DNA from 2 places in the Streptomyces sp. NPDC023573 genome. Region 2 is predicted to be linked to the other one. Evidence: predicted binding sites of a transcription regulator. Region 2 holds the regulator's gene; the other holds the start of a gene.

Region 1 (15,207 bases), on a different contig from region 2:
CGGGTTTCGGCGCATGAAATGGCGGGAAACAAGCAGGGTTCCGCTGCCCTTCGGGTACGCGAGGCCTGCGCTCAGGCCCCCTGGACCGTATCTCTTTCCCGGACGACAGGGAGAACGGGGCCCTCCGCTTCGAACACGGGGTCAACCGTGCGCCTGGGTGCTCCCTGGAAGGGTGACCTGGATTCGGCAGCCACGGGCGGATTCGGCCACGCCGATGCGGCCCCCGTGCAGATCCACCGCCCACCGGGCGATCGCGAGCCCGAGCCCGGTGCCGCCGTCGGAGCCCGGCCCGTGCGGGGAGGGCGCCTGGCCCCGGTTGAAGCGTTCGAAGACCCGGTGGCGCTCGGCCTCCGGGATGCCGGGGCCCTCGTCGACGACCTCCAGCTCCAGCGACTCGGGATACTCGCCGCGCCGCGCCAGCACGGTGACCCGCCCGTGCGGCGGGCTGTGCTTCACGGCGTTGTCGATGAGGTTGGCGACCACCTGGTGCAGGCGTTCCGCGTCCGCGTAAGCCGTCAGCTCGGGCGGCGACACGTCGAGGTGCAGATGGACGTCCGTACGGGAGTGGTTGCCCGAGCCGGAGGAGAGCCGGCGATGCGAGGCGGCGAGGTTGGCTTCCTTCAGCACGCCCGACAGATACGGCCAGACCTCGAAGCGGCGCGATTTGATCGCCACCACGCCGTTGTCCAGCCGGGAGAGGTCCAGCAGGGTCTCCACCAGCCTGCCCAGGCGTTCGGTCTGTTTCAGCGCCGTACGCATCGTCTCGGGATCGGCGGCGGACACCCCGTCCACCACGTTCTCCAGGACGGCTCTGAGCGCCGCGATCGGGGTGCGCAGCTCGTGGGAGACATTCGCCACCAGCTCCTTGCGGTGCCGGTCCTCCGCCTCCAGATCGTCCGCCATTCGGTTGATGGTCTGCGCCAGGTCCCCGAGCTCGTCACGCCGCCCGGCGCCGCTCACCCGTCTGGTGTAGTCGCCGTGCGAGATCGACCGGGCGACGGCGCGCATCTCGTCCAGCGGCGCGGTCAGACCGTGAGCGACGAACTGGGTGATCAGCAGAGTGGCGATCACCGAGAAGACCGTGATGAACCGGAATTCGGTCCTGGTCCGCAGGGCGACGATCAGCAGTCCGGTCGTGATGAACACGGAGACCACGACGAGCGTGCCCAGCTTGGCCTTGATCGAGAAGGGCCGCAGTCCCGAACCGGGCGGCGTCATGGCGCTGGTGTCTCCAGGGCGTAGCCGACGCCGTGCACGGTACGGATCCGCTCGGCGCCGATCTTCCGGCGCAGAGCCTTGATGTGACTGTCGACCGTACGGGTCCCTGAGGCGTCCGCCCAGTCCCACACCTCGGCCAGCAGCTGCTCCCGGGACAGCACCGCGCGCGGGGTGTTGGCCAGGCAGACCAGCAGGTCGAACTCGGTCGGGGTGAGGTGGACGTCGTCGGCGCGCACCCTGACACGGCGCTGTGCGTGGTCGATCTCCAGCTCGCCGAGGCGCAGGATGCCGCTGCGCGGCGTCACCGCGGCCAGCGCGGCCCGCTCGACCCGGCGCAGCAGGACGTGGACCCGCGCCGCCAGCTCCCGCATCGAGAACGGCTTGGTCATGTAGTCGTCGGCGCCGACCCCGAGCCCGACCAGCATGTCGGTCTCGTCGTCGCGTGCGGTGAGCATCAGCACCGGCACGGGCCGCTGAGCCTGCACGCGACGGCAGACCTCCAGGCCGTCGAAGCCGGGAAGCATGATGTCGAGCACCATCAGGTCGGGCTGCCACGCCTCGGCCGCGTCCACAGCCGCGGGCCCGTCCAGTGCGGTCTGCACCAGGAAGCCCTCGGCCCGCAGACGGGCGGAAATGGCGTCGACGATTGTTGCGTCGTCCTCTACCACCAGCACCCGGCGCTGAGCCCCGGGGGTGGCCGCGACGCCGTTGTGGGTGGTGTGTGTCTGTTCCATCGCCCCGCCCCTGCCCGTTCTCGCGGAGGCCATTCCCCCGGAGGCACGGTTATCGCTTGTGGATTTCGTCGGTGATCCCTTGTGCCGGTCAGCAGCGTAAAGGCACAAGGCACCTCTCGGCTACGCAGGGTGTTGTCCGTCGTGAAGGTGTTACCCACGGGAAAGGAGACGGAACGGCGGACTTGTGCCACCTGATCCGTGGTGGGGCGGGGTCGTGGGTACCGGGTGGGGGGTCAGCCGTCCCTGAGTGCGAGATGGACCACGTCCGGCACACCTCGGGCAACGGCTACTTCTTCGGTCGTTACTGCGTGGAATCCGGCATTCCGCAAAGCTTCGCCGAACTCGGCGGACGGCTGCGCGGACCAGACGGCGAGGACTCCACCGGGCGTCAGACGCGCGCGGCAGGCCGCGAGACCGGCGGAGGAATAGAGGTTTCCGTTGTCCTGGGTGACGGTCCAGTCGGGGCCGTTGTCGATGTCCAGGCACAGTGCGTCGTAACGCTCCGTGGTCGTACGGAGATGGGTGACGAGGTCCGTACGGAGGATCTCCGTCCGCGGATCGGAGAGCGCCGCCCCGGAGATCCGGCCGAGCGGTCCGCCGAGGTGCCAGTCGACGATGGCCTGCTCCCGCTCGACGACCGCGATCCGGCCCCAGCGCGGCTCGGCGGAGGCCCGCACCAGCGAGAAGCCGACACCGAGTCCGCCGATCAGTACCGACGGGTCCGGCCGGCCGGCGGGCAGCGCGGCGAGCGCCGCGTCGATCAGCAGCCGCTCGGAACGCCCGTCGGAGGTGTCCATCAGGAAGCATCCGTTGGCGATGATCTCGAAGTTGTCGCCGTGCTCACGCAGGACGACTTCGCCGAACGGGCCTTCGCGCCGGTCGAGGACGACGGGGCGGTGGGTGTCTGGGGCGTGCATGGTGCGGTCTCCGGTCTCCGGTCGGCGGCGGTCGTTCTCTCCGGGCATCCATCCTTCCTCGCCGCGGGCCTCCCGGACCAGCGGATTCGCCCGGTCTCACCCTCCGTGGCGCGGCGCCTTCGTGCCGTGCGCGGAGGTGTACTCGGCGGCAAGCCAGGGGGCGAGGTCCTCGATGAGCATCGCGAGCACGGCCGGATCGGGCGAGGGCGCGCGCGCCGTGACGGCGGCCGTGCGGACCTGCGCGGCGCGTTCCGGGGCGTCCGGGCGGAAGCGCGCGAACAGCTCGGCGGACCGCCGCAGGTCGCTCGTCCAGCCGCCCCAGGCCGGCATGACCAGCGTGAAAGCGGACCGTACGAGACGGCGGGCGACGCGCCGGCTCAGCCTGGTGCGCGCCTCGTCGGTGGTGGCTCCGGCGGCGTCGGCGCGCCACCGGGGGACCACGAGCGCGAGGTCGCCGTTGGTCTCGCGGGCCAGCAGCGATGTCGGCCGGTAGCGGGGCAGGCGCGCGGCCAGGTCCTCCCCCAGCAGCGGTGTGCAGAGGCAGGCGACGAAGAAGCCGGCGTCATGGCGCTCCGCTTCGCCGAGCACGTCGCGGACGGTGGAGAGGAGCAGTCCGGCCCCGTCGATCACGGGGAAGGCGGCGTCCAGGGCGGCGGCGGTCTCCCCGGCCGCCGCCCGGTCCCCGTCGGTGGGCCCGTCGCGCAGGACCACCTGCAGGTCCAGGTCGGAGACGCCGGGAATGGCCGTGCCCCTCGGGATGCTGCCGTAGAGGTAGGCGCTGTGCAGCCGCGAGGGGCCGAACGCGCCGGCGAGGCGTACGAGGACCGCCTCGACCACCGGGGCGAACGGCGCGGTCACGAGGCCGACGGACCCCTCGCGACGGATCGTTCCGTCCGTGGCGAGCCCTTTGTCCTCTTCGTGCATGACCGGATCCTCGCAGGTGAGGGGGTCGGGGATCGAGTGATCGCTGAGAGCGAACACGCTCCGGGGAACATTCGGCGGCTCACAAGCATTGAGCCCACATAGCTCAACTTGCCTGCCGAAGGGGAGATCATGACTGCTGAGTCGAATGCGTCGAAGGCGTCCACGCCGGTCGACCTGCCCGTGCTGCCGCTCGACGACGAGGTCGTGCTGCCCGGGATGGTGGTGCCGCTCGACCTGTCGGACGCGGAGGTGCGCGCCGCGGTCGAGGCCGCGCAGGCGGTCGCGCGGCCCGGAGGCGGTAAGCCCGAGGTGCTCCTCGTGCCGCGGATCGACGGGAATTACACCGGGACCGGTGTCCGGGGCACGGTCGAGCAGGTCGGCCGGCTCTCGGACGGCGACCCGGGCGCCCTCATCAGGGCGCGTGACCGTGTGCGGATCGGCGCCGGGACCAGTGGTCCCGGGAACGCGCTGTGGGTGGAGGGCACCAGGATCGACGTATCCGTCCCCGACCCCGTCCCAGGCTCCGCCGCCGAACTCGCCAAGGAGTACAAGGCGCTCGCCACCAGCTGGCTGAAGAAGCGCGGTGCCTGGCAGGTCGTCGACCGGGTTCAGCAGATCGAGGACATCTCCGCGCTCGCCGACAACTCCGGGTACTCGCCTTTCCAGACCACCGCTCAGAAGGTCCAACTGCTGGAGACCGCTGACCCGGTCGCCCGTCTGAAACTGGCGATCCAGTGGCTCGGCGAGCACCTCGCCGAGCAGGACGTCGCGGAGTCCATCGCGAAGGACGTCCAGGAGGGCGTCGACAAGCAGCAGCGCGAATTCCTGCTGCGGCGCCAGCTCGACGCCGTACGCAAGGAGCTCTCCGAGCTCAACGGCGACCCGGAGGACGAGTCCGACGACTACCGGGCCCGTGTCGAGGCCGCCGACCTGCCCGGACACGTCCGCGAGGCCGCGCTCAAGGAGGTCGAGAAGCTGGAGCGCGCGTCCGACCAGAGCCCCGAGGGCTCCTGGATCCGGACCTGGCTCGACACCGTCCTCGAACTCCCCTGGACCGAGCGGACCGAGGACGCCTACGACATCAAGGGTGCCCAGGAGATCCTGGACGCCGAGCACGCCGGACTGCAGGACGTGAAGGAACGCATCACCGAGTACCTCGCGGTACGCAAGCGGCGTGCCGGGCGCGGACTGGGTGTGGTCGGCGGCCGGCGCGGCGGTGCCGTGCTGGCTCTGGTCGGCCCTCCCGGCGTCGGCAAGACGTCGCTCGGCGAGAGCGTCGCGCACGCCATGGGCCGCAAGTTCGTCCGGGTCGCGCTCGGCGGTGTACGTGACGAGGCCGAGATCCGGGGCCACCGGCGTACGTACGTCGGCGCGCTTCCCGGTCGCATCGTGCGGGCCATCAAGGAGGCCGGCTCGATGAACCCGGTCGTCCTGCTCGACGAGATCGACAAGGTCGGTTCGGACTTCCGGGGCGACCCGGCGGCCGCCCTGCTCGAAGTGCTCGACCCGGCGCAGAACCACACCTTCCGCGACCACTACCTGGAGGTCGAACTCGACCTCAGCGACGTCGTGTTCCTGGCCACGGCCAACGTCCTCGAAGCCATTCCGGAGGCCCTGCTCGACCGCATGGAGCTGGTCACGCTGGACGGTTACACCGAGGACGAGAAGGTCGTCATCGCCCGGGACCACCTGCTCCCGCGCCAGCTGGAGCGGGCCGGTCTGGAGGAGGACGAGGTCGGGCTCGACGAGTCCGCGCTGCGCAAGCTGGCCGGCGAGTACACCCGGGAGGCCGGGGTGCGCAATCTGGAGCGGGCGGTCGCCCGGCTGCTCCGCAAGGTCGCGGCCCAGCACGAACTGGGCGAGCGGGAGCTGCCGTTCACGGTGGCCGAGGAGGACCTGCGGGGACTGATCGGCCGGCCGCACCACGTGCCCGAGTCCGCCCAGGACCCCGCCGAGCGCCGCACTGCGGTGCCGGGTGTGGCCACCGGGCTCGCGGTGACAGGAGCGGGCGGTGACGTGCTGTTCGTCGAGGCGTCGCTGGCCGACCCGGAGACCGGGGCGTCCGGACTGACCCTGACCGGTCAGCTCGGCGACGTGATGAAGGAGTCCGCGCAGATCGCCCTCAGCTTCCTGCGGTCGCACGGCGCGGAGCTGGAGCTGCCGGTCGCGGACCTCAAGGACCGGGGTGTGCACATCCACTTCCCGGCGGGCGCGGTCCCCAAGGACGGCCCGAGCGCCGGTATCACCCTGACGACGGCGCTGGCCTCGCTGCTCTCCGGGCGGCTCGTCCGCACGGACGTGGCGATGACCGGCGAGGTGTCGCTGACCGGACGGGTGCTGCCGATCGGCGGCCTCAAGCAGAAGCTGCTGGCGGCACATCGCGCGGGCATCACCACGGTGGTGATCCCCCAGCGCAACGAGGCCGACCTGGACGACGTCCCGGCCGAGGTGCTGGAGAAGCTGGACGTCCACCCGGTCACCGACGTCCGCCAGGTGCTGGAGATCGCCCTCGCCCCGGCCTCGGCCAGGGTGCGGGAGAGGATCCCGGCCGCCGCGTAGGCGTCATGCTGTGACGGGCGTGGCATCACGCCGACGGCCGGTACGGACGGCCCGTCTCCCCCTGGGAGGCGGGCCGTTCCGCGTTCCAGGAGGTTCACGGACGGTAGACCGTGCCGGGTACGGGCTCGGCGGGGGCCATCAGCTGGGGGACCGTCACGAAGGTGTAGCCGTCCTCGTGCAGCGCGTCGATGATGCCCGGCACCGCGGGCACCGTGCCCTTGTAGATGTCGTGCAGCAGGATGATTCCGTCCCTGTCCGCCTGGTCGAGGGTCCGCTTCCTGATCAGCGCGGAGTCGGTCGTCGAGTAGTCCTTGGCCGTCGTGCTCCAGAGGACCTGGGAGAGCCCCAGCTCCTTGCTGATCTCGGAGACCGTGTCGTCGGTGCGGCCCTGCGGCGGGCGCATAAGCCGCGGCTCCCTGCCCGTGATCTCCGCTATCGCGTCCTGGGTCTTCTTCAGCTCGGCGCGTATCTCGTCGGGCTCCCTGTCGGTCAGGATCTCGTGCGACCAGGTGTGGTTGGCGACCTCGTGGCCCTCCGCCTGGATACGCCGCACGGTGTCGGGGTGTTCGAGCACGTGGTTCCTGCCCAGCAGGAAGAACGTCGCCGGCACCTTCTTCTCCTTGAGGATGTCCAGGAGACGCGGGGTGTCCTCGCCGGGACCGGCGTCGAACGTCAGGGCGATGCACTTGGCCTTGCGGCAGTCCGCCTGTCCGAAGGAGCCCTTGGCGTCGGAGGCGGCGTCGGCACGCGCCGAACCGGGAGCCGTCGTCTCCATGGAGCAGCCGCTGAGCGTCAGCGTGAGCACCGTCACAAGAGTCGCGGCCAACCCCGCGCCCCGCGCAGTCATCTTTCCGGGCACAACAGACACGACGCGTCACTTCCCCATGGCTCGGCCGCACACCGGTGGTACGGCACGCCAGGACTATACATAGCGTGTATACGCTTAGTGCATAGTGGGGGGCGGGGCAGCGCTGAGCCCCGGTGACCTGGAGCTTCGTCACCGGGGCTCGGGTCCTGCGTCGTGCCGGCTCAGCCGTTCGCGAGTGCCACCACGCGGTCGAGGGCGCCGTTGAAGCGGTTGTGGTCGCCGACCGTCGGGCCCGACGACGTGTACTGCCACATCGTGTAGAAGCTCCACCCGGCCGGGAGTTCACCGACCGTGGTGTTGTAGCGGGCGACCCAGAGCGGGTTGGTGGCGCCGAAGCTCGCGTTGTTGCCCGTGCAGTCCTTCCACCAGCTGGTGGCGGTGTAGATCACGGCGTCACGCCCGGTCCGCGCCTTGTAGGTGTTCACGAAGTCGCGGATCCAGGCGACCATGCCGGCCTGGGACTTCCCGTAGCACTGCGCGCCGTACGGATTCCACTCGATGTCCAGCACGCCGGGCAGGGTCCTGCCGTCCTTGGACCAGCCGCCGCCGTTGTCCACGAAGTAGTTCGCCTGGGCCGCGCCGCTGGTCGTGTCCGGAGTGGCGAAGTGGTAAGTGCCCCGGATCATGCCGACGTTGTAGGAGCCGGTGTACTGCTGCGTGAAGTACGTGTTCTTGTAGTACGTCCCCTCGGTGGCCTTGACGTAGGCCCACTTCACGCCGCTGTTCCACAGGGTCGACCAGGCGACGTTGCCCTGGTGGCTGCTGACGTCCACCCCTTCGGTCTGGACGGCCCTCGTCCCCGTGGGGGCGCCGCGGCCCTGGCCGTCGTGGGCGATGACGCCCTGGCCCATCCTGGCCGTACCCCGTTCGGGGGCGGTCGCGGAGTCGGCCGCCGACGCCGCGCCGGGCAGCGTGACCAGGAGGGCGAGGGCGGCGAGGAGGGTGCCCGCCGCGAAGAGGCGGGGGCGGTGCGCTGAAGCTGCGGATCCGGATCTGTGCACGGGCATTGCGTGCCTCCGAGGGCTCGGTGGGGGAGCTCATGGCGCGGGAGCGGGTGCGGGACGCTCCTGCGGTGCGTGCACCATGGTGTGGACATGCCACCCGTGGCAGGAACGAAGCTACGCACGTAGACCCGCCCTCCGGAAGGGGGCCTGGCCGGTGCCGGAGGTCTACGCCTGCGAAATACTGGCCCAGCTGCGGTGATGGCCGGAGTTGAAAGAAACTTTCATCGGCGGGAAAACGTATGAGGGGTGCTGACGTGCACGGGAGCGGAAGCGGCGGTGAACCCGGTGCGACGGCCGGAAGTGGTGTGGACCATGAATTTCTCGCTCTGGAGCGGGAGTTGGCTGTCTTCCTGCGCCGGGCCCGGGCCAATTCGGGGGAAATGGCCCGCGAGGTCCATCCGGACCTGGAAGCCGCGGCCTACGGACTTCTCGTACGGCTGGAGTCCGCGGGCCGGCAGCGTGCCACCGATCTCGCCGCCTACTTCGGAGTGGGCAAGGCGACCGTGAGCCGTCAGCTGCGCGCCCTGGAGGGCCTCGGCCTGGTGGCGCGGGAGACCGACCCGGCGGACGGCCGCGCCTCGCTCGTTCACCTCACCGAGGAAGGCCTCGCGCGCTTCCGCAGCGTCCGTGACGCGCGCCGGGGCCGTTACGCCCGCAAGCTCGCCGACTGGGACCGGGCCGAGGTCGCGGAGCTGGCGCGGCTGCTGCACCACTTCAACGAGCGCGCCGAGGACTGAAAGGCCGGAAAGACGACCGTCACAGCTCCACCAGAACCGCTGTCGCGTCGTCATGCGTCTTGCCGCGGCGCAGACGCACCCGGCCGGTGTCGGCCCGCTCCAGCTCCCTGACGCGGTCGATCAGCCCCTGCGGCCCCGCCTTGCGGAGCACCTCCAGGGTGGCCGTCCAGTCACCCTCCCGGAACATCTCCGTCCAGCGGCTCGCCCCGTCGGTCAGTGCCGCCAGTGCCCGGACCTCCCCGCGCGGGGTCTCGCCCGTCACCGCGCGGGAGGCCACCGAGGGGTCCGCCGCGGCCGTGAAGAAGCCGCCCTCCTTGTTCCGGACGCGGGCGTCCGCGATCTCCTCCGAGGCGAGCGAACCCGGGGGCAGCCGGTCGGTCCGGTCGTCGAGCAGCGGCCGGACCGTGCCGTCGGATGCCTCCACGAGCAGAGCCGAGTCGGAGAGCACCAGGTGCTCGACCCGCTCCTCGTCCCAACGCGCCAGGACCACCGTCGCCTGAGGCGTGCGCGGGTGAGAAAGGTCACACAGGGAACGGTGTGTGTCGGCGGTGCGCCGGATGGACACCGAGAGGATCTCGGAGAGTGTCAGATCCCGTCGCGAAGCGGACAGTTCGGCCAGCGCCCCTCCGAGCCGCGCGGTGAACCACGGAACCGAGTGCACGCAGCCGTCACTGCCCGGGGGTGGCGTGACGCCGTCGAGCAGAACGAGGGTTCCGCCCTGGCCTGCCGCGGGCACGGCGGCCGACGCCCAATCCTCGTTGGGGCGTTCGCGGCTGCCGGGCTCGGTGGCGAGTTCGATACGCATCCGGCCAGTCTGCACGATGTCTTCACCGGCCCCCCGCAATCCCGCGGTTGGACCGTACCAGCAGGTCAGATGGCGCCCATCCACGCAATCCGGAGCTCCGCGCGGATGCGGGCGGGCATACTGCCAAAGCCTGGCCCGAAGTTCCACCCGGTCGTCCGTGCATGGCCTGCCGCGCCCGTGGGGAGACTTGTTCGCCAACTCCGGAGTGATGTTCACTCGTTCGAGTGGCGGAGCGGTTGATGCACGGCCCCCTCCCAAAAGCGCTGGAATGGTCGGAAGCCGTACGGCGCACATCAGGGCGGGTGCCCATTCACGTGACCGTGCGTCACCTCTGCTTCAAGGGCGGACGAGTCAAGATTGCGAGCACCGGTGCAGAAGAAGCGGCCTCGGAGCAAGGACAGCGCGCGCGAGGAGTCCGGGGCGATGCCTCCGGCAGCGGGTGCCTCCAAGCGGACCGTACGGGTACGCAGCCGGCTCGTCGCCGGCGTCGCCGTCGTAGGGATCACCGTCATCGCGGCGGGAGCCCCGGCGGCCCTCGGCGCGTCCTCCGATCTCAACGAGTCCCAGCGGCTCGTCACCCTCGCCGAGCTGAACCAGCAGGCGATCACTCTCGCGCACTCCCTCGCGGACGAGCGCGACGAGGTCACCGCCCACATCGCGGGCGGCCGTGAGGACCAGGCCGGCGACTCCGGCACCACGAGCACCGCGGCCCGCGTCGACCAGCAGATGGACGAGATCCGGGAGGCGGCCCCGGCGTCGCTGCGCCGGGACCTCGCCGCCGTCCCCTCGCTCCGCAGGACCGCCCTCACCGGCAAGGGCTCGGCGATGGAGGCGTACCAGGAGTACTCCGAGGTCATCGCCAAGCTCCACGGCCTCGCCGACGAGCTCGCCGAGAAGACCCCGCCGCGCGCCGCCGACGCCACCCGGGCCCCGCTGGCCCTCGGCAGTGCCGTGGAGCAGGCCTCCGCCACCAGGGGCCTGCTCCTGGCCGCGCTCGCCGTGCCCGGTACCGAGCCGCAGCAGCAGATCGACCCCTTCACCGGTCTGCCCGTGCAGACCCAGGACGAGGGCGACAGTGAGGACGACCGCGACCGCGACGAGCTGAGCGCCGCCGCCCAGCAGGCACGGGTGCGGGAGCTCGCCTCTCTCGCCGACTTCGACCAGGCGGCCGGACCCTCGGCCCGGGACCGGCTCGCCTCCACGGTGACCGGGCCCGAGGTCACCGGCGCGGAGAAGTACCTCACCCGGCTCACCGACCGGCCCGAGCTGTCCGAATCCGACCGGGAAGCCGACCCCGAGAAGGTCGGGGCGGCGCTCTCCGCCCGGATCGACCGCATGCGCGGAGTCGAGTCCGCGCTGGGCACCGCACAGGTCAAGCGCCTGGAAGCGCTGCGCGACGACGACGTCACCGCGCTGGAACTCCACCTCGCCCTGCTCGGCGGCTGCTTCCTCATCGCCGTCGGCGTCTCCACCGCCGTCGCCCGCACCCTCACCCAGCCGCTGGCCGTCCTGCGGATCGGGGCCGGCCGCATCGCCGCCGAGCCCGAGACCGCCGAACCGGTCCGCTACACCGGGCGCAACGACGAGTTCGCCCAGGTCGTGCGGTCCATCAACGCCCTCCACGGCAAGCTGCACGGACTGCACCACGACGTCACCGGCCGGCTGGAGGGCCTGCAGACCGAGCGCGGCGAACTCATCGCCGGCCGGGAGGCCCTCACGCTCCAGCGGGCCGAACTCCAGGTCACGGTGGCCGAGCTCGGAAAGCAGCTGGAGCGGCTGCGGAACACCGTCCACCACACCTTCGTCAACCTGTCACTGCGCACGCTCGGGCTCGTCGAGCGCCAGCTCGGCGTCATCGAGGGCCTGGAGGAGCGTGAGCAGGACCCGGAACGCCTCGCCACCCTCTTCAAGCTGGACCACATGGCCACCGTCATGCGGCGCCACAGCGAGAACATGCTGGTCCTCGCGGGCACCGACCACAACCAGGGGCACGCGGGCCCGATCCCGCTCGTCGACGTACTGCGCGCCGCGGTCAGCGAGATCGAGCGGTACGAGCGGGTCACCATCCAGTCCTTGCCGCCGCACGCCCAGATCGCGGGCTTCGCCGCCGACGACCTGAGCCACCTCGTCGCCGAACTCCTGGAGAACGCGACCTCCTTCTCCCCGCCGGACTCCCATGTCGAGCTCTCCGGCTGGCTGCTGGAGACCGGGGAGGTGATGCTCTCCGTGCAGGACGAGGGCATCGGCATGTCGGCGGTCCGGATGAGCGAGCTCAATGCGAGGCTGGCCGACCCGGCGTCCTTCGAAGCCGGCGAACAGGCCGCGGACGGGGCCGGGCTCGGTCTTCAGGTGACCTCGCTGCTGGCGGCCCGCCACGGAGTGCGGGTGCAGCTGCGCGAACAGAAGGGGAGCGGGGTGACCGCGGTCGTCGTCCTTCCGCAGGCGCTGCTGCCCAAGGCGCCGCCCGCGGCGTCCCCGCCGCCCGTGCCGCTGCCCGGGGACGCGCCCACGCTGAACCTCCCGGGATCGGTCGCCGAGGCCAACTCCAACGCACTGCCGCCCCGTTCGCCCCAGCCCGCCGACGACCCGCTGATCGCGGCCGCCGAGCGCACCCTGCAGACGGCGGCGCCGGAGCCGACCGCACCGGAGCCCACGGCACCGGAGCCCAAGGCACCGGAGGCGGCCGCGCCCACCGGGGCCGGGGCCGGGGCCGAGCCCGCGGCGGAGCCGACGTCCGAGGCCGTGCCGGGGGCCGGTCCCGCCGCCGGCCAGGAGTCCGAGTCCGAGACCACGATGCAGGTCCGGCTGCCCGCTCAGCAGGACGCGCCGAGCCCGTACGCCGTCGGCCCCGACCGTCATGAGCGTGCCGCCGACACGAGCCCCGTGCCGGCAGCCCCCGCCCCCGCGCCCGCGACCCCGGCGGCCGAGCCCGCCGCCGACGCCCTTCCCGGCCCCCGGCAGCCGCTGACCGGACTGGGCGAGGAGGTGCCCGACCCGGCACCGCTGCCCGAGCGCCTCACGGACAAGGGACTGCCCAAGCGCACCCCGAAGATCGCGGCAGCGCCGGCGGCCCCGGCCACCGATCGCAAGCGCACCCTGGACAAGGAGGCCCTGCGCCGTCGGCTGGGCGGGTTCCACCAGGGCGCGAAGGACGGCCGCCACGATGTCGAGGCGGAGATCGCCGACACCGGCCCACAGACCGACCACGACCGTACCGACGGTCGCATCGATGAGACGGGGGACACAGTCGAGGAGGCACGCAGTTGACTGCACCCAGCACATTCGGGCTGAGCGCCGAGGCCCGGAACCTGCACTGGTTGCTGAGCAATCTCGTGGAGGAGGTGCCAGGGGTCCACTCGGTCACCGTCGTCTCGTCCGACGGACTGATGCTGCTCTCCTCGGACCCCGGTCTCGCGGCGGCCGAGGTGGGAGGACGGCAGACGGGCCCCAGGGGCTCCAGCGCCGACCTCGCCACCATCGTCTCCGGCATCGGGTCCCTCACGATCGGCGCCGCCAAGCTGATGGACGGCGGCGGCGTCAGGCAGACGATGGTCGCCATGGACGAGGGCAGCGTCTTCGTCATGTCGATCAGCGACGGTTCCCTGCTCGGTGTGCACGCCACCGCCGACTGCGACATGAGCGTCATCGCCTACCACATGGCGCTCTTCGTCGGCCGTGCCGGACACGTACTCACCCCCGAACTCCGCAGTGAGCTGCGCAAATCGATGGAGAGCACCCAGTGACGTCAGCTGCTGAACCCGCACGAAAACTCCCGGTCCGCGGTGCCGACCGCAAGGTCGCACGGGTCCGCCCGTACTCCCTCACCGGAGGCCGCACCCGCTTCGGCCACGTCCTGCTCGTCGAGACGTTCGTCGCGGCGCTGGACGCCCCCGAGGAGCGCCGCGAGCTCACCAACGGCAACCTCGCCTCGCGCGTCATGCCCGAGCTCCACGCCATCGTCGAACTCTGCCGCCGTATGCGTACGGTCGCGGAGATCTCCGCCCTGCTGAAGATGCCGCTCGGTGTGGTCCGTGTGCTGCTCAGCGACTTGGCCGACCAGGGAAAGATCCGCGTCTACGGGACCGGTCACGGCACCGGCCAGCCCGACCGCGCGCTGCTCGAAAGGGTGCTCAATGGACTCCGCCGTCTCTGAGGCGCCGCTCTTCACTCCGCGTCAGCGAGGGCCGCAGGAGCGGCCGGACGAGCCGGTACAGACCTGGCAGCTCGACCACACCCGCGCGCCGATCGCGACCAAGATCGTGGTCGCCGGCGGGTTCGGCGTGGGCAAGACGACCTTCGTCGGCTCGGTCTCCGAGATAACCCCGCTGCAGACCGAAGCGCTGATGACGCAGGCCAGCGAGGAGACCGACGACCTCTCGGCCACGCCCGACAAGGTCACCACGACCGTCGCGATGGACTTCGGCCGACTGACACTGGACGACGACCTCGTCCTGTACGTCTTCGGGACCCCCGGCCAGCAGCGCTTCTGGTTCATGTGGGACGACCTGGTGCGCGGCGCGATCGGCGCCGTGGTCCTGGCCGACACCCGGCGCCTCGCCGACTGCTTCGCGGCGCTCGACTACTTCGAGAGCTGCGGACTTCCCTACATCGTGGCCGTCAACCACTTCGAGGGGACGACCGGTTACGAGGAGGAGGACGTCAGGGAGGCCCTGACAATAGCTCCGCACGTACCTGTTGTGATCATGGACGCGCGTAAGAGGATCACCGTCGTCGAGTCGCTGCTCGCCCTGGTGGGCCACGCACTCGACGTCGCCCCCGAGTAAGACCGACGCGCCCAGTACACGTAACGGAGAACCGCGATGCGGAAGATACTCATAGTCGGAGCCGGCCAGTCCGGTCTCCAGCTCGCCCTCGGACTGCAGTCCAACGGGTACGAAGTCACCCTGATGTCCAACCGCACCGCGGACGAGATCCGGTCCGGCCGGGTCATGTCGACGCAGTGCATGTTCCACACGGCTCTCCAGCACGAGCGCGACCTTCAGCTCAACTTCTGGGAGTCGCAGGCCCCGCGGATCGAGGGCCTCGGCGTCTCGGTCGCCGGGCCGGACTCCTCGCGTGTCATCGACTGGGTCGGCAAGCTGGACGGCATCGCCCAGTCCGTCGACCAGCGCGTCAAGATGGCCGGCTGGATGGAGACGTTCGCCCAGCGCGGCGGGCAGCTCGTCATCCACGGTGCCGCGGTCTCCGACCTGGACTACTTCTCCCGTACGTACGACCTGGTGATGGTCTCGGCCGGCAAGGGCGAGCTCGTCTCCATGTTCGGCCGGGACGCCTCGCGTTCGCCGTACGACGCTCCGCAGCGCGCACTGGCCGTCGCCTATGTGCACGGTCTGGGCCCGCGCCCGGAGCACCCGGAGTTCGACGCGGTCCGGTGCAACCTGGTCCCGGGCGTCGGCGAACTCTTCGTCATGCCGACCCTG
Region 2 (15,207 bases):
CGAGGACCAGTCCGCCGATGACGAAGCCGACGCCCGTGAAGATCACGTACGGGGCGGCCGTGGAGACCTCCGCGTGGATCGCCTCGTCGCGGGCCCCGTCGAAGCCGAAGAGCGCGAGCAGGCCGTAGACGAACGTGACGACGATCGCGGGGCCCCAGACGGGGTAGTCGCGCATCTGCCAGAACGTCGGGCCCGGCCGCATCACGATGCCGCTCAGCAGCTGCTTCCAGGGGAGCCTGGGCCCCGACGGCTGTGCGGGGGCCTGGCCGGCCTGGTAGGTGTTGCCGTCGCCGTACGGGTCCTCGTTGATGCTGAACGCCTGGGTGTGCCCCGGGGCGTTGGCATACGGGTCGTGCTGCGAGGGCTGTTGGTACGGGTCGCCGAAGTACTCCGGTTCGCCGTGCCCGCCTGTGTGCCCCTGGCCACCCCCGTGTCCGTTGCCGCCGTGCCCGCCGCCGTACGGGGCGCCCTGGGGGCCTCCGTACGGCGCGCCGTTGCCTCCTGCCGGGGGCCACGACTGCCCGCCGTGCGGCGGCGGTGATGCCTGCGCGCCGTACGGCTGTTGCTGCTGCGGGTGTTGTTGCGGTGTGCGGTTGTCCCGGCCGCGTCCGATCCTGAATCCAGCCACGCATCGAACGTACCTGGTCCGTGTGGGTGCGGTGTGAGGGCCGGGGGAACACGGGGCCCATTGCGGCCTAGCTGTGACATCCCCTAGGGGAACCCCGGGGGGCCCGCACCACCCCTGGGTGGCCCGGCAGCACCCCTGGAACGCCGGAGCGGCCGGTCCTGCCCCCGAGGCAGGTCCGGCCGCTTCCGTGGTGGGAGACAGCTACTGGACGGGTTCCGGTTCCGGCTGGTCGGCCGTCTCCGCGTCGCCCGCCGGGTCGGCGGGTGTCTTCACCGACTCGAGGAGCAGCTGGGACACGTCGACGACCTGGATCGACTCCTTGGCCTTGCCGTCGTTCTTCTTGCCGTTGACCGAGTCGGTCAGCATGACGAGGCAGAACGGGCAGGCGGTGGAGACGATGTCCGGGTTGAGGGAGAGGGCTTCGTCGACGCGCTCGTTGTTGATGCGCTTGCCGATCCGCTCCTCCATCCACATCCGGGCACCACCGGCGCCGCAGCAGAAGCCGCGCTCCTTGTGGCGGTGCATCTCCTCGTTCCGCAGACCCGGGACCTTCGCGATGATCTCGCGCGGAGGCGTGTAGATCTTGTTGTGACGGCCCAGGTAGCAGGGGTCGTGGTACGTGATCAGGCCCTCGACCGGCGTCACCGGGATCAGCTTGCCCTCGTCCACCAGGTGCTGGAGCAGCTGCGTGTGGTGGATGACCTCGTACTCGCCGCCGAGCTGGGGGTACTCGTTGGCGATGGTGTTGAAGCAGTGCGGGCAGGTCGCGACGATCTTCTTCGACGACTTCGGCTTCTTCGTCTCCGGCTCGTCGTCATCTTCACCGAACGCCATGTTCAGCATCGCGACGTTCTCCTGGCCGAGCTGCTGGAACAGCGGCTCGTTGCCCAGGCGGCGGGCGGAGTCACCGGTGCACTTCTCGTCGCCGCCCATGATCGCGAACTTGACGCCCGCGATGTGGAGCAGCTCCGCGAAGGCCTTCGTCGTCTTCTTGGCCCGGTCCTCGAGGGCGCCCGCGCAGCCGACCCAGTACAGGTAGTCGATCTCGCTGAGGTCCTCGACGTCCTTGCCGACGATCGGGACCTCGAAGTCGACCTCCTTGGTCCACTCGACGCGCTGCTTCTTGGCGAGCCCCCAGGGGTTGCCCTTCTTCTCCAGGTTCTTGAGCATCGTGCCCGCCTCGGACGGGAACGCGGACTCGATCATCACCTGGTAGCGGCGCATGTCGACGATGTGGTCGATGTGCTCGATGTCGACCGGGCACTGCTCGACGCACGCACCACAGGTGGTGCAGGACCAGAGGACGTCCGGGTCGATGACGCCGTTCTCCTCGGCCGTGCCGATCAGCGGGCGCTCGGCCTCCGCGAGGGCGGCCGCGGGGACGTCCTTGAGCTGCTCCTCGGTGGCCTTCTCGTTCCCCTCCATGTCCTTGCCGCCGCCGGCCAGCAGGTACGGCGCCTTGGCGTGCGCGTGGTCGCGCAGGGACATGATCAGGAGCTTCGGGGAGAGCGGCTTGCCCGTGTTCCAGGCGGGGCACTGCGACTGGCAGCGGCCGCACTCGGTGCACGTGGAGAAGTCGAGGATGCCCTTCCAGGAGAACTGCTCGACCTGGGAGACACCGAAGGTGTCGTCCTCGCCCGGGTCCTCCCAGTCGATCTCCTTGCCGCCGCTGGTCATCGGCTGCAGCGCGCCGAGAGCGACCTCGCCGTCGGCGTTCCGCTTGAACCAGATGTTCGGGAAGCCGAGGAAGCGGTGCCAGGCGACGCCCATGTTGGTGTTGAGCGAGACCGTGATCATCCAGATCAGCGAGACGCCGATCTTCACCATCGCGGTGAAGTAGATGAGGTTCTGGAGGGTGCCGAGCGCGAGGCCCTTGAAGGCGAGCACGAGCGGGTACGAGACGAAGTACGCGGCCTCGTAGCCCTCGACGTGGTGGATCGCGCCCTCGAGACCGCGCAGGGTCAGGATCGCCAGGCCGATGACGAGGATGACGTACTCGACGAAGTACGCCTGCCAGGCCTTGGAGCCGGCGAATCGGGACTTGCGGCCGGCCCGGGAGGGCAGGTTCAGCAGTCGGATGGCCATCAGCGTGACGATGCCGAGCACGGTCATGATGCCGATGAACTCGATGTACAGCTCGAACGGCAGCCAGCTGCCGACGAACGGCAGCACCCAGTCGGCCTGGAAGAGCTGTCCGTACGCCTGGAGCAGCGTCGGCGGCAGTGTCAGGAAGCCGATCGCGACGAACCAGTGGGCGAAGCCCACGATCCCCCACCGGTTCATCCGGGTGTGGCCGAGAAATTCCTTGACCAGGGTGATCGTGCGCTGCTTGGGGTCGTCGGTGCGGCTGCCTGCCGGCACCGGCTGTCCGAGACGGACGAACCGGTAGATCTGCGCGACTGCTCGGGCGATGAGCGCAACGCCGACGACAGTCAGCACCAGCGACACGATGATCGCGGCGAGTTGCATTTGGGGGCTCCTCGGGCCTGCGAGGGTGGGATCCAGCGCGTACATGCGATTACTAAGCAGTAACTTAATCAGTCTGTGCTGACACTATCCACTTATTCCGCCACGCTGTAGCCGGGCAGGCGGTGATCTGTGTCGCTCAGGTGAGCCTTCCCCGGACGTCGCAGTCGCCGGAGCGCCGCACCCAGGGGGATGCGTACGGAGTGCGCCAGGATCGCCAGGTCCAGCCCTGTTCCATGATGCTCTGCGTAGTGCGCGTCCAGGAGGGCGGGTTCGTCCCAGGGCATCCCTGACCGGGCGCGCACCTGGGCCAGCCCGGTCAGGCCGGGGCGGACGCTCTGGCGCCGGCGGGCCGCGGTGGCCTCCAGGAGGGCGGCCTCGCCCGGGGTGAGAGGTGCCGGGCCGACCAGGGAGAGCTCTCCCCGTACGACGTGGGGCAGCCGGGACAGCAGGTCCAGCCGGAGCCGCCGGGTGCGCAGGGAGCGCAGTTCGAAGGGGCGGCCGCCCAGGCCCACCCGGATCTCGCGCCTCCGTACGCCTCTCCCGTCATGGGGTGGCCGGACGGCCAGGGCCAGCGCGGCGAGGGCGAGTGCGGGGGCCGTCAGAAGCAGCAGCGCCGAGCCGAGGGCCAGGTCGAGGGCCCGTTCGGCCGTCATGGCCGACAGAGGTCCGGTGATCCGCCTGGCCGCCATGGTCGTCAGGGCTCCGGCGGCGCGTCCGGCCGTCACGGTTGCGCGGCCGATCCCGGGGAAGGGGCCGGTGGCGGACCGGGACGGTCCTGCCGCCGGTGACGGGGCAGGGTGCCGTCTCCTTCGTTCCGCAGTCTGCTTCGCGTTCCGCATGGCACCTGCCCGGAGTCGATGACGGGACGGTATGACCGTCTCGATGCATTTTGTGACAGAACGATCCCACGGTGCGATGGTGGGTGGGGGGCGTGTGACGTGTGACGCGTGGTGGTGTCGCGGATCGGGGCGGTCGCTGCGGGCTTCTTTCACCATCCGTAGGCGTATAACGCCTGTTCATAGGGCCGCGAGCACATAAGTTGAGCGTAAGTGGCTCAGGTCCTTTGACTCCGGGGTGGGTGTCATGCATCCTTGAGTCAGATCCACTCAAGTAGTCAGTTGGAGGAATTGAAATGGCACGTGCGGTCGGCATCGACCTGGGCACGACTAACTCCGTCGTCAGCGTTCTCGAAGGCGGCGAGCCCACCGTCATCACCAACGCCGAAGGCGCCAGGACCACGCCGTCCGTCGTCGCCTTCGCGAAGAACGGCGAGGTTCTGGTCGGCGAGGTCGCCAAGCGTCAGGCGGTCACCAACGTCGACAGGACGATCCGTTCGGTCAAGCGCCACATGGGCACTGACTGGAAGATCGAGCTCGACGGCAAGAACTTCAACCCGCAGCAGATGAGCGCGTTCATCCTGCAGAAGCTGAAGCGCGACGCCGAGTCCTACCTGGGCGAGAAGGTCACCGACGCGGTGATCACCGTCCCGGCGTACTTCAACGACTCGGAGCGCCAGGCGACCAAGGAGGCCGGTGAGATCGCGGGCCTGAACGTCCTGCGCATCGTCAACGAGCCGACCGCCGCCGCGCTGGCGTACGGCCTCGACAAGGACGACCAGACGATCCTCGTCTTCGACCTCGGTGGCGGCACCTTCGACGTGTCCCTCCTGGAGATCGGCGACGGCGTCGTCGAGGTGAAGGCCACCAACGGTGACAACCACCTCGGTGGTGACGACTGGGACCAGCGGGTCGTCGACTACCTGGTGAAGCAGTTCGCCAACGGGCACGGTGTGGACCTGTCCAAGGACAAGATGGCTCTCCAGCGTCTCCGCGAGGCCGCGGAGAAGGCGAAGATCGAGCTCTCGTCCTCGACCGAGACCACGATCAACCTGCCCTACATCACGGCGTCCGCCGAGGGCCCGCTGCACCTGGACGAGAAGCTCACGCGCTCGCAGTTCCAGCAGCTGACCGCGGACCTCCTGGACCGCTGCAAGAACCCGTTCCACAACGTCATCAAGGACGCGGGCATCCAGCTCTCCGAGATCGACCACGTCGTTCTCGTCGGTGGCTCGACCCGTATGCCGGCCGTCGCCGAGCTCGTCAAGGAGCTCACGGGCGGCCAGGACGCCAACAAGGGTGTGAACCCGGACGAGGTCGTCGCCATCGGTGCCTCGCTCCAGGCCGGTGTCCTCAAGGGCGAGGTCAAGGACGTCCTGCTCCTCGACGTGACCCCGCTGTCCCTCGGCATCGAGACCAAGGGAGGGATCATGACGAAGCTCATCGAGCGCAACACCACGATCCCGACCAAGCGTTCCGAGATCTTCACGACGGCCGAGGACAACCAGCCGTCCGTGCAGATCCAGGTCTACCAGGGCGAGCGCGAGATCGCGGCGTACAACAAGAAGCTCGGGATGTTCGAGCTCACCGGTCTGCCGCCGGCCCCGCGTGGTGTGCCGCAGATCGAGGTCGCCTTCGACATCGACGCCAACGGCATCATGCACGTCGCCGCCAAGGACCTCGGCACCGGCAAGGAGCAGAAGATGACCGTCACCGGCGGCTCCTCGCTGCCGAAGGACGAGGTCAACCGGATGCGCGAAGAGGCCGAGCAGTACGCCGACGAGGACCACCGCCGTCGCGAGGCCGCCGAGTCGCGCAACCAGGGCGAGCAGCTCGTCTACCAGACGGAGAAGTTCCTCAAGGACAACGAGGACAAGGTCCCCGGTGACGTGAAGACGGAGGTGGAGACCGCGCTCACCGAGCTGAAGGAGAAGCTCAAGGGCGAGGACACCGCCGAGATCCGCACCGCCACCGAGAAGGTCGCCGCCGTCTCCCAGAAGCTGGGTCAGGCGATGTACGCCAACTCCCAGTCCGAGGGTGCGGCACCGGGTGCCGAGGCGCCGGGTGACGGCCAGGCCAAGGCCGCTGACGACGACGTCGTCGACGCCGAGATCGTGGACGACGAGAAGGACACGAAGGGCGGTGCGGCGTGACCGAGGAGACTCCGGGCTTCGACGAGAAGCCTGACGTCCCCTCCGGCGCCGATGCCGACGACGCCGAGCCGAAGGCCGCCTCCCCCTCCGAGGAGGAGGCGGCGGCCCCGGCCGGGGACGTACAGCAGACAGCGGCCCTGACGGCCCAGCTGGACCAGGCCCGCACCGCGCTCAACGAGCGTACGGGCGACCTCCAGCGGCTCCAGGCCGAATACCAGAACTACCGTCGTCGGGTCGAGCGTGACCGGGTCACGGTCAAGGAGATCGCCGCGGCGGGTCTCCTGACCGATCTCCTGCCCGTGCTCGACGACATCGGCCGGGCGCGCGAGCACGGCGAGCTCGTCGGCGGCTTCAAGGCCGTGGCCGAGTCGGTGGAGACGGTCGTCGCGAAGATCGGCCTCCAGCAGTTCGGCAAGGAGGGCGAGCCCTTCGACCCGACGATCCACGAGGCCCTGATGCACTCGTACGCGCCGGACGTCACCGAGACGACCTGCGTGGCGATCCTGCAGCCTGGGTACCGCATCGGGGAGCGCACCATCCGCCCCGCGCGGGTGGCCGTGGCCGAACCGCAGCCGGGCGCCACGCCCGCGGCGGCGAAGGAAGAAAAGGCAGACGACGAGGAGAGCGGTGGCACCGAAGAGGTCTGACATTCCGTCCGACCACAGCGGTGAACACCGACGGGGCGTGCGGCCGGCCACAGGGCCGGCCGCACGGCCGATCGTCCGGAAGGAGGGACGTCGATGAGCACGAAGGACTTCGTCGAGAAGGACTACTACAAGGTTCTCGGCGTCCCCAAGGACGCCACCGACGCCGAGGTCAAGAAGGCGTACCGGAAGCTCGCCCGCGAGTACCACCCGGACGCCAACAAGGGTGACGCCAAGGCCGAGGAGCGCTTCAAGGAGATCTCCGAGGCGAACGACATCCTCGGCGACCCCAAGAAGCGCAAGGAGTACGACGAGGCGCGCGCCCTCTTCGGCAACGGTGGCTTCCGGGCCGGCCCCGGCGGTGCGGGCGGCAACTTCAACTTCGACCTGGGCGACCTCTTCGGGGGCGCCCCGGGCGGTGGCCAGGGCGCCGGCGCCGGTGGTTTCGGCGGAGGCGGCGGTGGCGGCCTGGGTGATGTCTTCGGCGGCCTGTTCAACCGCGGTGGCGCGGGCACCCGTGTCCAGCCGCGCCGTGGCCAGGACATCGAGTCCGAGGTGACGCTCAGCTTCACCGAGGCGGTCGACGGGGCCACGGTCCCGCTCCGGATGTCCAGCCAGGCCCCCTGCAAGGCGTGTTCGGGCACCGGCGACAAGAACGGCACCCCGAGGGTCTGCCCGACATGCGTCGGCACCGGCCAGGTCTCGCGGGGCACGGGCGGCGGGTTCTCGCTCACCGATCCCTGCGTCGACTGCAAGGGCCGGGGCCTCATCGCCCAGGACCCCTGCGAGGTCTGCAAGGGCAGCGGCCGTGCCAAGTCGGCCCGCACGATGCAGGTCAGGATCCCCGCGGGCGTCTCCGACGGCCAGCGGATCCGGCTGCGCGGCAAGGGCAGCCCCGGCGAGCGCGGCGGCCCGGCCGGCGACCTCTACGTCGTCGTCCACGTCGACGCCCACCCGGTCTTCGGCCGCAAGGGCGACAACCTCACCGTCACCGTGCCCGTCACCTTCCCGGAGGCGGCGCTAGGCGGCGAGGTGAAGGTCCCCACGCTCGGCGGACCCCCGGTCACCCTGAAACTCCCGGCCGGCACGCCCAACGGACGTACGATGCGGGCCCGGGGGAAGGGTGCCGTGCGCAAGGACGGCACCCGTGGCGACCTCCTGGTCACCGTCGAGGTGGCCGTGCCCACGGACCTCGGCGCGGACGCCCAGGACGCGCTGGAGGCCTACCGGAAGGCGACCGCGGGGGAGGACCCGCGGGCGGAGCTGTTCCAGGCTGCGAAGGGAGCTTGAGATGGACGGCCGTCGACGCAATCCGTACCAGCTGACCGACGAATCACCGGTCTACGTGATCTCGATCGCGGCCCAGCTCTCGGGCCTGCACCCGCAGACACTGCGCCAGTACGACCGTCTCGGCCTGGTCTCGCCCGACCGCACGGCCGGGCGCGGCCGGCGCTACTCGGCCCGCGACATCGAGCTGCTGCGCACCGTGCAGCAGCTGTCGCAGGACGAGGGCATCAACCTCGCGGGCATCAAACGCATCATCGAGCTGGAGAACCAGGTCGCCGCGCTGCAGCAGCGCGTCGCCGAGCTCTCGGCGGCGGTGGACGGCGCGACCGTGGCCATGCAGCAGCGCGAGGCCCAGGTGCACGCCTCCTACCGGCGTGATCTGGTGCCGTACCAGGACGTGCAGCAGACGAGCGCACTGGTGGTCTGGCGGCCGAAGAGGCCGAAGGACTGAGCCGGCCGCGAAGGGCCCGCCCCCGAGTCTCATGACTCGGGGGCGGGCCCTTCGCGCGTGGCCGCGGCGTCCTTCACGATGCCGGACCGCACGATGAGGACGCCCAGATGGGTCCGGCTGGTGGCGCCCAGGACCTGCATCAGCCTGGCGATGTGGGAGCGGCAGGTGCGGACGCTGATGCCCAGCCTGCGGGCCACCGCGTCGTCGACATGGCCCTCGCCGAGGAGCCGGGCGATGCTCTGCTGGACGGCCGTGATCTGGGTGCCGGGTGCGGGCACGGGCAGTTGCCGCCCGAAGGGCGTGGCCTGGGCCCAGAGGACCTCGTAGACCTGGATGAGGTAGTCGACCAGGGCGGGGTGCCGTATGCGGAGTGCGGTGCGGCGGTCGGGCGCCGCCGGGACGAACGCGACGGTCCGGTCGAAGATGATCAGTCGTTCCACGGTCTGCTCCGTGGTACGCACCTGCAGGTGCTCGGGGGAGATCTGGTCGAGGTAGCCCCTGACGGTGGTGCTGTAGCGCGCCGGGTGCTGGTAGATGTGCCGTAGGCGGGCTCCACGGGCGATGGCCGTCCTGGCGTTGGCGATTCCCCGCTCCATCCCCTCCCGGGGGCGGTCGCTGCCCGGCTGGGCCGTGAGGACCTGTTCGGTGACGACGGAGGTGGCCTCCCGCAGGGCCTCCTCGATCACCGGTCTGCCCTCCAGGACCGTGAACGCCAGGTCGGGGTCGGCGCTGGCGACGGACGACAGGGGTGCCAGCGACCGGCTGAGCGCCGCGGCGAGCTGTACACGCTCGTCGAGTTCGCGGGTGATCGGCTGAAGCAGATGGGCCAGGGCCGCGGACGGGGGGACGGGGCGCATCCACGCGAAGTCGGCCGGGTCGGGCTGGACCAGGCCCATACCGGCCAGGCAGGGGGCGGCGGCGAGAGCGGTGCGGGTGATGCGGCCCGCGACGACGGCTTCCTCGTACAGCCGCAGGCCGGTGGCGCAGAGCTCTCTCGGACCGTGCGAATGCTGTGTGTTCACGTCATCCGTGACGATTTGACGACCCCTCACTTCGTGCACTGCAACAAGATGACCGTGGCGCGTACGCGGCTGCGAAGGGAGTGTGGAGGTGCGGGGGGCGCGCGGTCATGAGTCCTGGTCCAGGATTCCTGACCGCGCGATCAGATAGCCCAGCTGAGCGCGGCTCGTGCTGCCGAGGGTGGCGGACAGCTTCGCGACGTGCGCCCGGCAGGTTCGGACGTTCATTCCGAGACGGCGGGCGATCGAGTCGTCCACATGTCCCTCGACGAGGAGTTGGGCTATGGAACGCTGGACACCGCTGATGCCCTTGGTCGGCGGGTCGTACTGGAGCTCGCCGAGCAGGGGGGACGCGCGGCTCCACAGCTGCTCGAAGACCTTCACCAGGTAGTTGACGAGCCCTGGGTGGCGGAGTTCGAGGGCGACCTGGTCGTCGTTCTGGGCGGGTATGAAGGCCACGGTCCGGTCGAAGACGAGGAGGCGCTCGATGAGCTCCTCCAGGGTGCGGATCTCCACCTTGTCGTTGGCCAGGCGCGCGGCATAGGCGAGCGTGCCCTGGCTGTGCCTGACGGTGTGCTGGTAGAGGGTGCGCATGCTGACGCCCCGGTCGACCACCGACAGGGCGCGTTCCAGGCCTTCGCTGAGACGGTCCTCGCCCCGGTCCCCGCCCGGCTGGACGGTGAGGACCTCCGTGCGGCATTCCGCGGTGGCGAGATCGAGTGCGGCGTTGATCCTGTTGCCGCCCTCCAGCACGGTGATGGCGTGGGTGGTCGGCGGGTCCTGGGCGCTGATGTCCATGAACGGCTCGAAGGACTCCGCCAGCTCGACGGAGCGCCGTCGGCGGTCCTTGATCTCCCGTTCGATGGGGTGCAGGCGCTGGGCCAGCGCCGCGGACGGCGGGACGGGCCTGAGCCAGGTCGTGTCGTCCGGATCGGGATGGAGGAGGGCGAAGTCCATCAGGCAGGGGGCGGGGCCGACTTCCGCGCGGGAAATCCGTCCGGAACGCAGGGCGCTCGCGTAGAGGCGCTTTCCCTCGTCGCATAGGTCGGTGATCCCGTGAGGATGTGCCCCTGTTGTGTCGTTTGTGGTCATATCTACACCCCCCAGGTTCCTGAACATGCAGGAACATGATGCATCGTCCTGGTGGCGTTGTGTGGCCCGGGTGAGACATCGTCGTGGATGCGGGGGAGAGGAATCCACAAGTGAGGACGAAGCCGACTATGGATAAGCGAAAGCTTCGCTCGGTGCTTGCTGCCGCTTTCGTCGCGGCCCTGGCCTTTGGCGTGGCGGGCGGCGTGGCCGGCAGCGCATCCGGGCCCGGTGAGATCAGCTGGTCGGAGCGGGCAGCAGGGGCGGATGAGATCAGCTGGTCCGTACGGGCGGCCGACGCACCCGGTGAGATCAGCTGGGGCATGCCGACGGCAGCCGGGGACGAGATCAGCTGGAGCGCTCCGACAGGCGCCGCAGGCGCATGACCACCCCACCGGACGACCGCACCTTCCGGCGGGAGATGGCCACGGCATATCGCTCAGGGTGGCACTTCATCGATCTGCTCACGGCACTTACCCGCCAGGGCGATTCGTTGATGGTCACCCTGTTCGGAGAGCCGATTGTCGTCGTGATGGAAACGGATGACGATATCCGCGCCTATCGCTGTCTACGCCGGCCACGCGGAGCACCGCAACCGGTTCGCTGTGCCGTGAGGTACGGCATGATTTTCGTAAATCTCGATCAGCGCGACCATGAACTGTTCGAGCAAGAAGAAGCCATTTCCGCCACCCCCCGCAGTGCCTGAACGATTCCCCCGTCGTTACATATCGTTCCGGCACTTCCCCCACACAGCGGCGCCATCGTGACCTGAACACGATGGCGCCGTTGTGCTGGCCGGAATTGGCCCGGCATGCATTCCTAGGCGTTTCCGAGTGCCCTGTCGACGGCGATCTCGATGACGACCCGCTCCGGGTTGGGCCGCGGGGTGCGCTCGTAACGCTCCGCGTAGCGGCGTACGGCGTCCTGGACCTCCTCGGGCTCGGTGCGGACCACCGCCCGGCCCTCCAGGGTCGCCCAGCGGCGCCCCTCCATCTGGCAGACCGCGACCCGCGCGCCCCCGGGGCCCGCCGCCAGGACGTGGGCCGCCTTCCTGGTGTTCCCTCCGGTGATGACGCGGGCGATCCGCGTCTCCGGGTCGTAGGTCACCCCCACGGGCACCACATGCGGTGTGCCGTCCGGGCGGAGCGTGGTCAGGGTGCACACATGGCGCTCCCGCCAGAAGGTGAGGTATCCGGGGCCGGGGTTGCGTACGTCAGGCATGGGGCCAGCCTAGAGAGAGGGCATACGGAGGAGACGCGGGGACGCCGTATCGGCCTTGAGTGGAATAGACTCAACTTTGTACCCGTTGTTCGAGTCATAGTTCCGTGAAGCCCCAGCACGAGGAGGAGACAGCGCCCGTGGACGCCGAGCTGACCAACAAGAGCCGGGACGCCCTGAACGCGGCCACCAGCAGGGCCGTCAAGGACGGTCATCCCGATCTGACCCCCGGGCACCTGCTGCTTGCGCTGCTCGCGGGTGAGGACAACGCGAACATCATCGATCTCCTGGCAGCCGTCGAGGCCGATCAGGTGGCCGTGCGCGAGGAGGCCGAGCGGCTTCTGGGCTCGCTGCCCAGCGTGACCGGCTCGACCGTCGCCCCGCCGCAGCCGAGCCGCGACATGCTCGCCGTCATCGCCGACGCCGACCAGCGCGCCAAGGAGCTCGGCGACGACTACCTCTCCACCGAGCACCTGCTGATCGCCCTCGCGGCGAAGGGCGGCCGCGCCGGTGAGATCCTCGACGGGCAGGGGGCAAGCGCGAAGAGGCTCCTGGACGCATTCGAGAAGAGCAGGGGAGGGCGCCGGGTGACCACTCCCGACCCCGAAGGCCAGTACAAGGCGCTGGAGAAGTTCGGCACCGACTTCACGGCCGCCGCCCGCGAGGGCAAGCTGGACCCGGTCATCGGCCGTGACCAGGAGATCCGCCGGGTCGTGCAGGTGCTGTCGCGCCGCACGAAGAACAACCCCGTGCTCATCGGTGAGCCCGGTGTCGGCAAGACGGCCGTCGTCGAGGGTCTCGCCCAGCGCATCGTCAAGGGCGACGTGCCCGAGTCCCTTCGGAACAAGCGGCTCGTCTCCCTGGACCTCGGCGCGATGGTCGCGGGCGCCAAGTACCGCGGCGAGTTCGAGGAACGCCTCAAGACCGTCCTCTCCGAGATCAAGGAGAGCGACGGGCAGGTCATCACCTTCATCGACGAGCTGCACACCGTCGTCGGCGCGGGAGCCGGCGGCGACTCCGCGATGGACGCGGGCAACATGCTCAAGCCGATGCTCGCCCGTGGTGAGCTCCGCATGGTCGGCGCCACCACGCTGGACGAATACCGCGAGCGGATCGAGAAGGACCCGGCCCTGGAGCGCCGCTTCCAGCAGGTCATGGTCGCCGAACCGTCCGTCGAGGACACCATCGCCATCCTCCGTGGCCTCAAGGGCCGCTACGAGGCGCACCACAAGGTCCAGATCGCCGACTCCTCGCTGGTGGCCGCCGCGACGCTCTCGGACCGCTACATCACCTCCCGGTTCCTCCCCGACAAGGCGATCGACCTCGTCGACGAGGCGGCCTCCCGGCTCCGCATGGAGATCGACTCCTCCCCTTTGGAGATCGACGAGCTCCAGCGGTCCGTCGACCGTCTGCACATGGAGGAGCTGGCGCTCAGGAACGAGAGCGACGAGGGCTCCAAGCAGCGCCTGGAGAAGATCCGCCGCGACCTCGCCGACAAGGAGGAGGAGCTGCGCGGTCTCACCGCCCGCTGGGAGAAGGAGAAGCAGGGTCTGAACCGCGTCGGTGAGCTCAAGGAGCGCCTCGACGAGCTGCGCGGCCAGGCCGAGCGCGCCCAGCGCGACGGTGACTTCGACACCGCATCCAAGCTGCTGTACGGGGAGATCCCCGGCCTGGAGCGGGAGCTGGCCGAGGCCGACGAGGCCGAGCAGGAGGCCGCCCAGGACAAGGACACCATGGTCAAGGAGGAGGTCGGCCCGGACGACATCGCCGATGTCGTCGGAGCCTGGACCGGGATTCCGGCCGGACGCCTCCTGGAGGGCGAGACCCAGAAGCTGCTGCGGATGGAGTCGGAGCTGGGCAGGCGGCTGATCGGCCAGACCGAGGCCGTGCGCTCCGTGTCGGACGCCGTGCGGCGCACCCGTGCGGGCATCGCCGACCCCGACCGGCCCACCGGTTCGTTCCTCTTCCTCGGCCCGACCGGGGTCGGAAAGACGGAGCTGGCCAAGGCGCTCGCGGACTTCCTGTTCGACGACGAGCGGGCCATGATCCGCATCGACATGAGCGAGTACGGCGAGAAGCACAGCGTCGCCCGGCTCGTCGGTGCCCCGCCCGGCTACGTCGGCTACGAGGAGGGCGGCCAGCTCACCGAGGCGGTCCGCCGGCGCCCGTACAGCGTCGTGCTGCTGGACGAGGTGGAGAAGGCCCACCCCGAGGTCTTCGACATCCTGCTCCAGGTGCTCGACGACGGCAGGCTCACCGACGGCCAGGGCCGGACGGTGGACTTCCGCAACACCATCCTGGTCCTCACGTCGAACCTCGGCAGCCAGTTCCTGGTCGATCCCCAGATCGATCCCGAGGCGAAGAAGGAGCGGGTCCTGGACGTCGTACGGGCCTCGTTCAAGCCGGAGTTCCTCAACCGGCTGGACGACCTGGTCGTCTTCTCCGCCCTGTCCGGAGACGAGCTGGCCCACATCGCGGGGCTCCAGGTGGCCCGTCTCGCCGGCCGGCTGGCCGACCGGCGGATCCAGCTCGACGTCACCCCGGACGCCCTGTCCTGGCTGGCCGAGGAGGGCAACGACCCGGCGTACGGCGCCCGGCCGCTGCGCAGGCTCATCCAGACCGCGATCGGCGACCGGCTCGCGAAGGAGATCCTCGCGGGCGAGGTCAAGGACGGGGACACGGTCCGGGTGGACCGGGCCGGCGACGGACTGATCGTGGGCACCGCGGCCACGACGAAGACCCTGTAGGCGGTAGCGGGTGACCTGTGCCCCCGGCCGGACGACGTCGCGTCCCGGCCGGGGGCACACGTGTGTGCCATCCGTTCGCATTGATGTGTGCATCCAGCACGCACTGCCGGTGGGACCCGTCCGCCAAATTGAGCCGAAAATTTACATTCCGTGGCTGAATGGGAGACGGAACCAGCTTTTTGTACCGGGGTGATACATATCTGTGCGCTCGGGCGGAACCCGCGGGACGGGCTCTCGGGTGATCGTGTTCCGCGCAATATCGGGACACTCCGGGCCCTTTTCTTTGTGGCGGGGAAGGGTTCTCCGAATTACGGAGCCGGTAAGGTACGCGCATGACGGAGCGAATACCCGGTGAGCAGAGTGCGGAGCCGAACGATTGCAGAAGTGACAGCCTCATTCGCCTGAGCGAATTTCGTACGCTGTGGGCGGCTTTTGCTCAGTCCGTGCTGGGTGACCAGCTGGCGAGGGTGGCGCTGTCGCTGCTGGTGTTCGAACGCACCGAGTCGGCCGGCTGGACCGCGGCGACCTACGCCCTGACGACGCTGCCGGCCCTGCTGTCCGGGGTGCTCCTCTCCGGGCTGGCCGACCGGTTCCCCCGGCGTACGGTCATGATCAGCTGCGACCTGGTGCGTGCCGTCCTCGTGGGGCTGATGGCCCTGCCCGGTA

Evidence for each region. The regulator HspR, encoded in region 2, represses chaperone genes until heat shock. The targets are predictions, from matches to a motif close to TTGAGNNNNNNNNNCTCAA.
Region 1: lon (endopeptidase La) is a predicted target of HspR. The motif match lies at 3,882-3,900, and genes of this name have one in related genera.

The regions. Positions count from the first base shown of each region.
Region 1 covers NZ_JBVHKB010000005.1:470,377-485,583, reverse strand. The annotation lists gene ACZ32T_RS19205 (HAMP domain-containing sensor histidine kinase) at 142-1,218, opposite strand; gene ACZ32T_RS19200 (response regulator transcription factor) at 1,215-1,952, opposite strand; gene ACZ32T_RS19195 (spermidine synthase family protein) at 2,186-2,869, opposite strand; gene ACZ32T_RS19190 (nucleotidyltransferase domain-containing protein) at 2,966-3,793, opposite strand; gene lon (endopeptidase La) at 3,923-6,352, shown strand; gene ACZ32T_RS19180 (polysaccharide deacetylase family protein) at 6,447-7,199, opposite strand; gene ACZ32T_RS19175 (lysozyme) at 7,382-8,227, opposite strand; gene ACZ32T_RS19170 (MarR family winged helix-turn-helix transcriptional regulator) at 8,464-8,961, shown strand; gene ACZ32T_RS19165 (protein phosphatase 2C domain-containing protein) at 8,981-9,766, opposite strand; gene ACZ32T_RS19160 (sensor histidine kinase) at 10,136-13,033, shown strand; gene ACZ32T_RS19155 (roadblock/LC7 domain-containing protein) at 13,030-13,509, shown strand; gene ACZ32T_RS19150 (DUF742 domain-containing protein) at 13,506-13,919, shown strand; gene ACZ32T_RS19145 (GTP-binding protein) at 13,900-14,550, shown strand; gene ACZ32T_RS19140 (styrene monooxygenase/indole monooxygenase family protein) at 14,587-15,207, shown strand, end outside.
Region 2 covers NZ_JBVHKB010000004.1:414,928-430,134, forward strand. The annotation lists gene ACZ32T_RS15770 (Yip1 family protein) at 1-628, opposite strand, end outside; gene ACZ32T_RS15775 ((Fe-S)-binding protein) at 830-3,097, opposite strand; gene ACZ32T_RS15780 (sugar transferase) at 3,190-3,786, opposite strand; gene dnaK (molecular chaperone DnaK) at 4,230-6,086, shown strand; gene grpE (nucleotide exchange factor GrpE) at 6,083-6,733, shown strand; gene dnaJ (molecular chaperone DnaJ) at 6,827-8,020, shown strand; gene ACZ32T_RS15800 (heat shock protein transcriptional repressor HspR) at 8,022-8,468, shown strand; gene ACZ32T_RS15805 (helix-turn-helix transcriptional regulator) at 8,498-9,505, opposite strand; gene ACZ32T_RS15810 (helix-turn-helix transcriptional regulator) at 9,596-10,579, opposite strand; gene ACZ32T_RS15815 (hypothetical protein) at 10,708-10,962, shown strand; gene ACZ32T_RS15820 ((2Fe-2S)-binding protein) at 10,959-11,282, shown strand; gene ACZ32T_RS15825 (pyridoxamine 5'-phosphate oxidase family protein) at 11,396-11,797, opposite strand; gene clpB (ATP-dependent chaperone ClpB) at 11,935-14,541, shown strand; gene ACZ32T_RS15835 (MFS transporter) at 14,874-15,207, shown strand, end outside.